2 linked regions of the Saccharibacillus brassicae genome follow. The protein of the gene in region 1 binds, or shares a complex with, the protein of each later gene. Links are inferred from orthologs where the notes say so. Each region holds a gene or a part of one and is shown on either strand. Other genes may lie near its edges. The genes, in order: rpsG and tig.

Region 1 (4,026 bases):
GGAGACCGATTCCTTCCTGTCGGCCGCATCGTTCCAGGAAACGACGAGAGTGCTTACCGACGCCGCGATCAAAGGCAAAGTCGATCAGCTGCTCGGCCTCAAAGAAAACGTGTTGATCGGTAAGCTGATTCCTGCCGGTACCGGCATGAGCCGTTACCGCAATGTGCGTTTCGAAGATCCGGAAGGCGCAGCAAGCGGAGAAGCGACGCTGGAGCCCGTTACGACCGAATAAGGTCGTGCGGGATCCGGAATCGGAGTGGAGGGAAAGAGCAATCTTTCCTGAAACTCCGTATTCTTTGCTTGACACAACGCGCTCCCAGGTGCTAATATAGCAAAGGTGCGTGAGCAGGTACTACTCATCCTGTCTTTTGGAGGATATGCCGAATGTCTAATGATAAAGGACTTCAGGATGCTCATGTCAAAATCGGTACCAAGCAGACTGTGCGAGCAGTCGAACTTGGGCAAGCTTCCGAAGTTTATGTAGCCATGGACGCAGACCAGCGGATGATCGCGAAGATCACATCGCTGTGCGGCAAGTCCGATGTGAAGATCACCGAGGTGGAGACGATGCGAGAGCTCGGAAAAGCCTGCGGAATCGAAGTCGGAGCGGCGATGGTTGCGATTCTGAAGTGAGAACGTTATAACTGTGTGAGGATGTTTTTGTTTCAGAAGCGTCAAGCGTCTGAGACAAAAACTTTCATTTGTTCTTTTATGAACCACCTGGGTCTGTGGACTTGAGGGAACGGTTCATAACAAGGATGTTTACCAATATGGGAAGGGGGTGGCAATGAAAATGCCAACAATTAACCAACTCGTCCGTAAAGGACGTCAAGCGAAAGTCGTGAAGTCGAAATCCCCAGCTCTGCAAAAGGGTTTCAACGCACTCAAACGTGAAGAAACAAACCTGAGCGCCCCGCAAAAACGCGGTGTCTGCACTCGTGTAGGTACAATGACTCCACGTAAACCAAACTCCGCGCTTCGTAAGTATGCCCGTGTTCGTCTGACGAACCGTATCGAGGTGACTGCTTACATTCCGGGTATTGGACACAACCTGCAAGAACACAGCGTCGTGCTGGTTCGCGGAGGTCGCGTAAAGGACTTGGCGGGTGTACGTTACCATATCGTTCGCGGTGCTCTTGATACTGCAGGCGTAAACGGACGTATGCAAGCCCGTTCGAAATACGGCGCTAAGCGTCCAAAAGAAAAGAAAAACTAATTTGAGCGCCTAAGGGCGTTCAACTATAAGAGAAAGGGGGATATCCATGCCACGCAAAGGTCCCGTTACAAAAAGAGACGTACTGCCGGATCCGCTGTACAGCAGCAAACTGGTTACTCGTCTGATCAACCGCATTATGGTCGACGGTAAACGCGGTGTAGCTCAAAACATCCTTTATAACTCGTTCAAATTGATTCAAGAACGTACGGGCAACGACCCGATGGAAGTTTTTGAAGCTGCAATCAAGAACATCATGCCTGTTCTCGAAGTTAAAGCACGCCGTGTAGGCGGTGCAAACTACCAAGTGCCGATCGAAGTCAAGCCAGAAAGACGGACGGCTCTCGGTCTCCGTTGGCTCGTCAACTACTCCCGTAACCGCGGTGAGAAGACGATGGAAGAGCGTTTGGCGGCTGAAATCATCGATGCATCGAACAACACAGGCGCATCCGTGAAGAAACGCGAAGACACGCACAAAATGGCTGAAGCGAACAAAGCGTTTGCTCACTACCGCTGGTAGGATTTCGGCTTAGCACCCAAAACAGAATTTTGAAGGGAGAATCCCATTCATGGCAAGAGAGTTCTCCTTGAAAAATACACGTAACATCGGGATCATGGCGCATATTGACGCCGGTAAAACGACGACTACGGAACGGATTCTGTTCTACACGGGCATCACGCACAAAATCGGTGAAGTACACGATGGCGCAGCGACGATGGACTGGATGGAGCAGGAGCAGGAGCGCGGAATCACGATTACTTCCGCCGCTACGACCGCTCAATGGCACGGTTACCGCGTCAATATCATTGATACCCCGGGACACGTAGACTTCACGGTTGAAGTTGAACGTTCCCTTCGTGTATTGGACGGGGCAGTAGGCGTATTCAGCGCCAAAGAAGGTGTCGAGCCTCAGTCGGAAACCGTATGGAGACAAGCTGACCGGTATGGCGTTCCTCGGATCGCTTATGTCAACAAGATGGACATTATCGGCGCTGACTTCCTGAACGTTGTCAAAGATATGGGCGAGCGTCTCCAAGCTAATGCGGTAGCGATCCAGCTGCCAATCGGCGCGGAAAACGACTTCACCGGCATCATTGACCTCGTTGAGCAAAAAGCTCACATGTACAAAGACGATCTCGGCCAGAACATTGAAGTTGTCGACATCCCGGAAGAATATCTGGGCCAAGTCGAAGAACTTCGTGCTCTCCTGATCGAGAAAGTCTCGGAACTGGACGAAGATTTGACAATGAAATACCTGGAAGGCGAAGAAATCTCGGTTGACGAGATCAAAGCCGCTCTGCGTAAAGGCGTTGTCGATGTTAAGATTTTCCCGGTTATCTGCGGATCTTCTTACAAAAACAAAGGCATTCAGCTTATGCTGGACGCTGTTGTCGATTATCTTCCAGCTCCAATCGATGTACCTGCGATCCAAGGTACGCTTGAAGACGGTACGGAAGCGATTCGTCATTCTTCGGATGAAGAGCCGTTCTCCGCACTCGCTTTCAAAATCATGACAGACCCTTACGTGGGTAAACTTACGTTCTTCCGTGTATACTCCGGTACGCTTCAATCCGGTTCGTATGTACTGAATGCATCGAAAGGCAAACGTGAGCGGATCGGTCGTATCCTGCAAATGCACGCCAACAGCCGTCAAGAAATCAGCGTAGTATACTCCGGTGATATCGCGGCAGCCGTTGGTTTGAAAGATACGGGTACAGGTGATACACTGTGTGATGAGAAGAACCCGGTCATTCTCGAGTCGATGAACTTCCCGGATCCCGTTATCGAGATCGCCGTGGAACCGAAAACCAAAGCCGACCAAGATAAATTGGGCGTCGCTCTTGGTAAATTGACAGAAGAAGATCCGACCCTTCGTGCCCACACGGACGAAGAAACCGGCCAGACGATTCTGGCAGGTATGGGCGAACTCCACCTTGATATCATTATCGACCGGATGCGTCGGGAGTTTAAGGTAGAGACTAACGTGGGTAAACCACAGGTCGCTTACCGTGAAACCTTCCGTGAAGCAGCCCGCGTAGAAGGCAAGTTCGTTCGTCAATCCGGCGGCCGTGGTCAATACGGTCACGTATGGGTTGAATTCGAACCGCTGGAGCCGGGTACAGGCAGCCAATTCGAAAGCAAAGTAGTCGGCGGTTCGGTTCCTCGCGAATACGTACAGCCTGCACTTGCTGGTATCGAAGAACAGATGAAGAGCGGCGTTATCGCGGGCTTCCCGCTGGTAGACGTTAAAGCGACAATCGTCGACGGCTCTTATCACGATGTCGATTCCAACGAAATGGCGTTCAAAATTGCCGGTTCGATGGCACTCAAAGCAGCGAAGGAAAAGTGTAAGCCTGTCCTGCTTGAGCCAATCATGAAAGTCGAAGTAACGGTTCCCGAGGAGTATATGGGCGACGTTATGGGTATGCTGAGTTCCCGCCGCGGCCGTATCGAAGGTATGGATTCCCGCAGTGGCGCTCAAATCATCCGTGCGAAGGTACCTCTCTCCGAAATGTTCGGTTACTCGACGACTCTGCGCTCCGGTACGCAAGGACGCGGCGTATTCTCGATGGAACTTTCTCACTATGAAGAAGTGCCTAAGACAATCGCCGAAGAAATCGTATCGAAGAACAAAGCAGGGGAGTAATCCTCGTTTTCACCGCCGGTCGACGGATGCTTTCGGGCTTCCGTTTTCCGGATTGAGCTTAACCCAAATAATCTTTCTACATTAAGGAGGAACTGTTTCAAATGGCAAAAGCTAAATTTGAACGTAACAAGCCGCACGTCAATATCGGTACTATCGGTCACGTCG
Region 2 (7,301 bases), 800 kb from region 1 along the record:
CGCAAAGTCGGGAACTGGAACAACTTCCGGTATTTCCACGATTATTTCCGCAGCCTGGAAAATCTGCTGTGCAGCCTGAACGATTATATCAAGCAGGTGCGCCTGGCCCATACGGAGAACGAAAACCTCAAGGAAGCGGTAGCGTTCATCGAAGCCCAGTACGCCCGCCCGCTCAATATGGCCATGGTCAGCAACCATGTGTCGCTCAATTATTCGTATTTCAGCGAAGCGTTCAAAGCGTATACGGGCGAAAGTTTTGTCGTCTATCTCAAAAAAGTCCGGATCGAACGCGCCAAGCAGCTGCTCGCCGACCCTGCCTTCAAAACGGCCGAGATCGGCGAAGCGGTCGGCTTCGAGAACGTCAAGCAGTTCGCGCGGGTATTCAAAGAGCTGGAAGGCATCTCCCCGCACGAATACCGGAGCAAAGCCCATGCGCAGCATTTGGGCTGAGCGTTGGGCGCTGCCGGCGCTTTCGCGCGGGCATACCCGCAAAAAGGCAGAGCCCGAACCGCGTTAAACCGTGCTCAACCGGTTAAAAATGGGTAGAAGAAGGGAGCGTGCCGATGATGAAGAACAGATTCGAAGGACAGAAGAAAAAAGCGCTGCTTGCGGTGCTGGCCGCTGCGCTGATCGCGCCGCTGCCGCTGCTGCCGCAGGCGGAGACGGCTTCGGCCGCGGCGGGGGCGACAGTCTACATAAACGGCAGGGTCGCTTCGGGAGACGTGCTGTTCCGGAAAGGGCGCACGTATTTGACTCTGACCGACATGAAAGCGCTGGGCGACTATACGTTCCGCTACAACAAGACGTGGAAGACGATTACGATTACCGGGGGAGACGACGGCGCGCGCCACGTCCTGACGCTCGGCAGCCGGGAAGCCCGCCGCAACGGGCAGAACCTGACGCTCGAAGCGGCGCCGCTGTCGTACGAGAACAAGACGATGATTCCGGTCCGCGCCGCGGCGCAGCTGTTCAATGCCGAACTGGAATGGGACGAGGCCGGCAATCGCGTCCTGCTGACCAAGGAGCCGGAGACCAACGGCTCTTCGACGCGGCCGCCGACGTCGCCGTCCCGTCCGCCCGTCTCGCCGCCGGGGCCTTCCGGACCGTCGGTGCCGAAGCCTCCGACGCCGCCTTCGATACGCTGACAAAAAGTCCGGGCTCCCTTTGCGGGAACCCGGACTTTTTGGGTGAGCGCGGCCGGAATCGCCGCGATCGGAACAACGAAAAAAGAGCCTTCCCGAAGGAAGGCTCCCGCTCTTGTACGTCCCAGGAGGGATTCGAACCCCCGACCGTGCGCTTAGAAGGCGCATGCTCTATCCGACTGAGCTACTGGGACAAAAGTGAAAAACAGAACAGAAATTAATATACCACGTACGGAGGTTTCTTGCAAGCTTATTTGCCTAAAAAGCTGCGCGACCCGCTGCGCGTTTCGTTTGTTACATCTAATAGCGGATCAGGGGAGAGAAGGCCGGCGGCCTGGCCGCAGACGAGGCGGCTGCCGCAAGTTTATGCTATAATTTAACCTCACGATCATCTTGCGAGCGGACACGGGCCTGCAGCCGAGAAGGAGGGATGACTTATCGATCACGTAACAAAAAAGGACAAGGCGGGCGTCGTCCTGCTGCCCGGAACGCTTGACCATTACCAGGAGCAGGTTACCGGCATGCTGGAGACCGAGCGCTACGGCGAAGCGATGCAGACGCTGGAATTTCTGCTGAGCTGCGAAGGGCAAGACGAGCGGCGGCGCCAGGAATGGAGCACGCTGCTCGAATGGCTGCGCGTCGCGTTTCCTGGAGGGGCCGGGGACGCTTACCGCAACGAAGCGGTGCTGGCCGGCGAGGAGCCGGAAGACGCGTCGCAGGCGCTCAAGCGGCGGACGCTCGAGAAGCACCGGGAAGATGCCGGCTACGCGGAGCGGCTGCTGCTGCGCGTGATGCAGGAGCCGATGACGGAACGCGGCCAGATCGCGCTGGAGCAGCTGTCTTATCTGGAAGACGCCGATACGGACGCGAAGCTCGCGGACTGGATGGAGCGGGAGACGCTGCATCCGCTGCTTCAGTTCCGGGTGCTTCAGACGCTGCGCCGCCGCGGCGCGACCGGAACGGTCCGCCTGCCGCGCGGAGGCATCGCGCTGGAGCTGGAGATCGAGCGGACGCCGCTTGAGCCGCACGAGTTCCCGCTTGCCGTCGCCGAAGTGCTGTCGCGCGTATCCCAGCAGACGGAGAACGAAGATCCTTCGCTGTTTTATTTTGCGCGGGAATTGTGGATGCAGTTCATGATGGCGACGTACGGCACGACCGATTACGAGAACCTGACGCGCGGCGCGGAGAGCGAGCTGGACGCCTGGGCGGCCGCGCTGCACGCGCAGGCGTCGGAGACGCTCGAAGGCGGCGGCCAAGCGGAGCGGATTCGGGACGCCTACGGGATCACGGGCGAGCTGCGCTTCCTGTGCGAGCGGGCGGAAAAGTCGCTGCGGGCGTTTTCCCGGGGAACGCTCCAAAGATAGCGTGCCCGGAAACGGTTACTTTTTTGCCCGAAACGGCGTCTTTTGGCGTGGCATTGGCGTTTGCGCTTGAAATCTGCTTCGCATTTGGGTATGATAAGATGGTTGTTGCGAACGTGAAAGCAGTATGTTAAATTTACTTAATTGATAGCTAATTGTTGGAGGGGAATACTCAATATGACAGCAAGTTGGGAAAAAACCGAGAAGAATCTTGGCGTTCTTGAAGTTGAAGTTGCAGCGGACCGTGTTGAAGCCGCGCTTGATAAAGCATTCCAGAAAGTCGTAAAGAAAGCGAACGTTCCTGGTTTCCGCAAAGGCAAAGTGCCGCGTTCGATCTTCGAAGCGCGCTTTGGCGTGGAGAGCCTGTACAACGACGCAATCGACATCCTTCTGCCTGAAGCTTACAGCGAAGCGGTAGAAGAAGCGGGCATCTTCCCGGTCGACCGTCCGGAAATCGACATCGAGCAGTTCGGCAAAGGCCAAACGCTGAAATTCAAAGCGAAAGTAACCGTTAAGCCGGAAGTTACCCTGGGCGAATACAAAGGCGTGGAAGTGCCTGTATCCGAAATCAGCGTAACGGACGAAGAAATCGCGTCCGAACTCGAGCGTCTGCAAAGCCGTCATGCCGAGCTGATCGTCGTTGACGAAGAAGCGGCAGCGAACGGCGACACCGTATCGATCGATTTCGACGGATACGTGGGCGACGAGGCGTTCGAAGGCGGCAAAGCCGAGAACTATTCGCTCGAACTCGGATCGGGTTCGTTCATCCCGGGCTTCGAGGAGCAGGTCGTGGGCATGTCCACGGGCGATTCCAAAGACGTTACCGTAACGTTCCCGGACGAATACCATGCGGCCGAACTGGCCGGCAAAGAAGCGGTCTTCAAAGTGAAGCTGCACGAAATCAAACGCAAACAGCTTCCTGAGCTGGACGACGAATTCGCCAAGGACGTTAGCGAATTCGAAACGCTGGACGAGTACAAGGAAGACCTCAAGAAGGAAGTAGCCGACCGCAAAAAACGCGAAGGCGATGCAGCGCGTGAAAACGCCGTTGTTGAAGCCGTAGCGGCAGCCGCGGAAGTCGAAGTTCCCGAGTCGATGGTCAACGGCGAAGTCGAGAACATGATGCGCGATTTCGACAACCGTCTCCGTCAACAGGGCATGAACCTGGAAATGTACACAAGCTTCTCCGGCCAGACCGCCGAAGATCTGCGCGAACAGATGAAGACGGACGCCGAGAAGCGCGTCCTGAACAACCTCGTGCTTGAAGCGATCGCCAAAGAAGAGAACATTTCGGCTTCCGAAGAAGACGTCGAAAAAGAACTTCAAACGATGGCTGATATGTACAAACGCAGCCTGGACGAAATTCGTGGCATTTTGGGCGCCAACGGTTCGCTGGACAGCCTGAACGACGAAATCACGATGCGCAAAACGATCGAGTTCCTGCTGGCTAACAGCAAGGAAGTCGCGGCTCCGGCCGAAGAATCGGCCGAGTAAAGCTTACTTCCGCACTGCGGAACAAGCCTCGGGGGCGAATCGAATAATTTGACTTGCCCGGGCAAGGCACGTATGATTTTATGCGTGCCTTGCCCTTTTGTATGCGGCAGGGCCGATCCGGGGGCTTTTAAGCAAGAGAGCGAGCCATGGACGAATTGTTCGATCGAAAAATGACATCGGCATTTGAAAATGGTAAACTAAAAGCGTAGGATGAAAGCAGGGTCGTATCCGACCGCTTCGTCTTTTAAGAAACTGCCCGATGAAAGAGAGGTTGATCGCATGAGTTTAGTCCCTACAGTTATTGAACAAACAAGCCGCGGCGAGCGCTCCTATGATATTTATTCGAGGCTGCTCAAAGACCGGATCATTCTGCTTGGCGATGCGATCGACGATCACGTAGCCAACCTGATTATCGCGCAGCTGCTGTTTTTGGCGGCCGAAGATCCGGAGAAAGACATCTATTTGTACATCAATTCCCCCGGTGGTTCTGTGACTGCGGGCATGGGTATATATGATACAATGCAATACATTAAGCCGGATGTGTCCACGATTTGCGTCGGTATGGCGGCAAGCATGGGTTCGCTGCTGCTGACGGCCGGAGCGCCGGGCAAGCGCTTTGCGCTGCCCAACAGCGAAGTCATGATTCACCAGCCGCTCGGCGGCGTAAGCGGACAAGCTTCGGACATTCTGATCCATACGGATTGGATCATCAAGACGAAGCAGAAGCTGAACAAGATCTATGTGGACACGACAGGTCAGCCCCTTGAGAAAATCGAGCGGGACACGGACCGCGACTTCTTCATGAGTGCGGAAGAAGCCAAGTCTTACGGACTGATCGACAAGGTTCTCGAGCGACCGATTAATTCTTAATTCTCGAAGGGGTGGTTAGATGTTTAAATTTAACGAAGAAAAGGGTCAGCTGAAGTGCTCCTTCTGCGGCAAAACGCAGGAGCAGGTACGTAAGCTCGTAGCCGGACCCGGCGTATATATTTGCGACGAGTGCATCGAACTGTGCACGGAGATCGTGGAAGAGGAATTGGGCCACGAAGAAGAAGTGGACCTGAAGGACATTCCGAAGCCGCAGGAGATCCGCGCCATTCTCGACCAATACGTGATCGGCCAGGACCAAGCCAAGAAGTCGCTTGCCGTAGCCGTATACAATCATTACAAACGCGTTAACGCGCAGAGCAAGTCGGAAGACGTGGAACTGTCGAAGAGCAACATCATGCTGATCGGACCTACCGGTTCGGGCAAAACGCTGCTGGCGCAAACGATGGCCCGCATCTTGAACGTGCCGTTTGCGATCGCGGACGCCACTTCCCTGACGGAAGCCGGCTATGTCGGCGAAGACGTGGAGAACATCCTGCTCAAGCTGATTCAAGCTGCCGATTACGACGTGGAAAAAGCCGAGCGCGGCATTATCTACATCGACGAAATCGATAAAGTGGCACGCAAATCGGAGAACCCTTCGATTACGCGCGACGTATCGGGCGAAGGCGTACAGCAGGCGCTGCTGAAAATCCTCGAAGGTACGGTCGCATCCGTTCCTCCGCAGGGCGGACGCAAACACCCGCATCAAGAATTCATTCAGATCGATACGACGAACATCCTGTTTATTTGCGGCGGCGCTTTCGACGGCCTCGAGCAGATGATCAAACGCCGGATCGGCAAAAAAGTCATCGGCTTCAATGCGGACGGCGAAGGCCAACGCGAACTGAAAGCCGGCGAGTATCTGATGATGGCGCTGCCGGAAGACTTGCTCAAATTCGGTCTGATTCCGGAGTTCGTCGGACGTCTGCCGGTCATCTCGACGCTGGCTCCGCTGGACGAAGAGACGCTGGTACGCATCCTGTCCGAACCGAAGAACGCCCTGACCAAGCAGTACAAGAAGCTGCTTGAGATGGACAACGTCGATCTCGTGTTCGAAGAAGCGGCCCTGCTCGCGATCGCCGAAGAAGCGATCAAGCGCAAGACCGGTGCCCGCGGACTGAGAGCGATCATCGAAGGCTTGATGCTCGACGTCATGTACGAAGTTCCGTCGCGCGACGACGTGACCGAGTGCGTGATTACCGAGAAAGTCGTCAGAGAAAAGGTCGTTCCTGAACTCGGCGAAGGCAAAAACAAAAAACGGGAAGAAAGCGCCTAACGCTTTCTTGCCCATGAAATAGGTCTCATGCCGAGCCGGTCAACCCTACATGGTTTGGCCGGTTTTGTATGAGAAGCCGAAATGCCGTCCAGAAGCTGCAGTCTCGCGTCCTTGAGCGACGCTATCTTGCTTGTTCCGATTTGGAGGTCGAATAAAAATGTATTTAAGACATCAGACACGGCCCGTAAAGGTCGGTAACCTGGTCATCGGCGGCAGCGACGAAGTCGTCATCCAGAGTATGTGCACGACCAAGACGGCCGACGTCGAAGCGACGGTCGCCGAAATTCTTCGTCTCGAAGAAGCCGGCTGCCAGGTCGTGCGCGTTACGGTCAACAACGACGAAGCGGCCGACGCGATCAAAGAGATCAAGAAGCGGATTCATATTCCGCTCGTCGCCGATATCCATTTCAACTACAAATTGGCTCTGAAATCGATCGAGAACGGCATCGACAAAGTCCGGATCAACCCGGGCAACATCGGCAAGCGCGAGAAGGTCGAAGCGGTCGTCAAAGCGTGCAAAGAAAAAGGCATTCCGATCCGGATCGGCGTTAACGCCGGTTCGCTCGAAAATCACCTGCTCGAGAAATACGGGTATCCGACGGCCGACGCCATGGTCGAAAGCGCCTTGTTCCATATCGGCATTCTGGAAGAACTCGATTTCCACGACATCATCGTGTCGCTCAAAGCGTCCGACGTGCCGATGGCGATCGAAGCTTACGGCAAAGCGGCGCAGGTCATTCCGTACCCGCTGCACCTCGGTATTACCGAAGCGGGCACGCTGCATGCCGGCACGATCAAAAGCTCCGCCGGTATCGGCGCGCTGCTGTCGATGGGCATCGGCTCCACGGTGCGGATCTCGCTCAGCGCCGATCCGGTCGAAGAAGTCAAAGTCGCGCGCGAGCTGCTCAAGACGTTCGGCCTGATCACGAACGCAGCCACGCTCGTATCCTGCCCGACTTGCGGCCGCCTCGACATCGACCTGTTCTCGATCGCGAACGAGGTCGAAGAATACATTTCCAAAATCAAAGTTCCGATCAAAGTCTCGGTGCTTGGCTGCGCGGTCAACGGACCGGGCGAAGCGCGCGAAGCGGATATCGGCATCGCCGGCGCACGGGGCGAAGGTCTGCTGTTCCGCTACGGCAAAATGATCCGCAAAGT

Evidence for each region.
Region 2: the proteins of rpsG (region 1) and tig are in contact, whole or in part, in a crystal structure (PDB 3GTY), measured with the Thermotoga maritima proteins. The link is inferred for Saccharibacillus brassicae from one-to-one orthologs. Residues at the interface, in WP_004081843.1 of Thermotoga maritima: Lys34, Lys52, Lys55, Glu59, Arg62, Gln63, Glu66, Asn67, Lys69, Val71, Arg95, Ala109, Lys110, Lys111, Gly112, Arg113, Pro114, Glu117, Glu121, Ile124, Ala125, Tyr127, Asn128, Asn129, Thr130, Gly131, Lys135, Asp139, Arg142, Met143; in WP_004081061.1 of Thermotoga maritima: Glu122, Val124, Val129, Leu130, Tyr133, Glu188, Gly259, Ile262, Tyr263, Glu266, Ser270, Glu273, Gln274, Glu277, Arg308, Gln311, Ile312, Ser315, Tyr316, Glu325, Arg329, Arg336, Leu363, Phe366, Trp367, Arg373, Leu377, Arg381, Leu384, Glu387.

What each region holds. Positions count from the first base shown.
Region 1 is NZ_CP041217.1:1,814,244-1,818,269, reverse strand. What follows is about bases 1-2,997. They hold rpsG (30S ribosomal protein S7), read left to right. Parts: upstream 1-1,262; coding sequence 1,263-1,733; downstream 1,734-2,997. Other genes in these bases: fusA (elongation factor G), read left to right, coding at 1,783-2,997; rpsL (30S ribosomal protein S12), read left to right, coding at 794-1,216; FFV09_RS07730 (ribosomal L7Ae/L30e/S12e/Gadd45 family protein), read left to right, coding at 385-633; rpoC (DNA-directed RNA polymerase subunit beta'), read left to right, coding at 1-232. Outside these bases: more of fusA, read left to right, coding at 2,998-3,861; tuf (elongation factor Tu), read left to right, coding at 3,963-4,026.
Region 2 is NZ_CP041217.1:1,014,905-1,022,205, reverse strand. Bases 1,841-4,838 are described here. They hold tig (trigger factor), read left to right. Parts: upstream 1,841-2,680; coding sequence 2,681-3,997; downstream 3,998-4,838. Other genes in these bases: clpP (ATP-dependent Clp endopeptidase proteolytic subunit ClpP), read left to right, coding at 4,277-4,838; FFV09_RS04110 (hypothetical protein), read left to right, coding at 1,841-2,506. Also shown: FFV09_RS04125 (response regulator), read left to right, coding at 1-450; FFV09_RS04120 (copper amine oxidase N-terminal domain-containing protein), read left to right, coding at 564-1,145; more of FFV09_RS04110, read left to right, coding at 1,664-1,840; more of clpP, read left to right, coding at 4,839-4,867; ATP-dependent protease ATP-binding subunit ClpX, read left to right, coding at 4,887-6,143; ispG (flavodoxin-dependent (E)-4-hydroxy-3-methylbut-2-enyl-diphosphate synthase), read left to right, coding at 6,301-7,301. UniProt on the Bacillus subtilis protein: Involved in protein export. Acts as a chaperone by maintaining the newly synthesized protein in an open conformation. Functions as a peptidyl-prolyl cis-trans isomerase.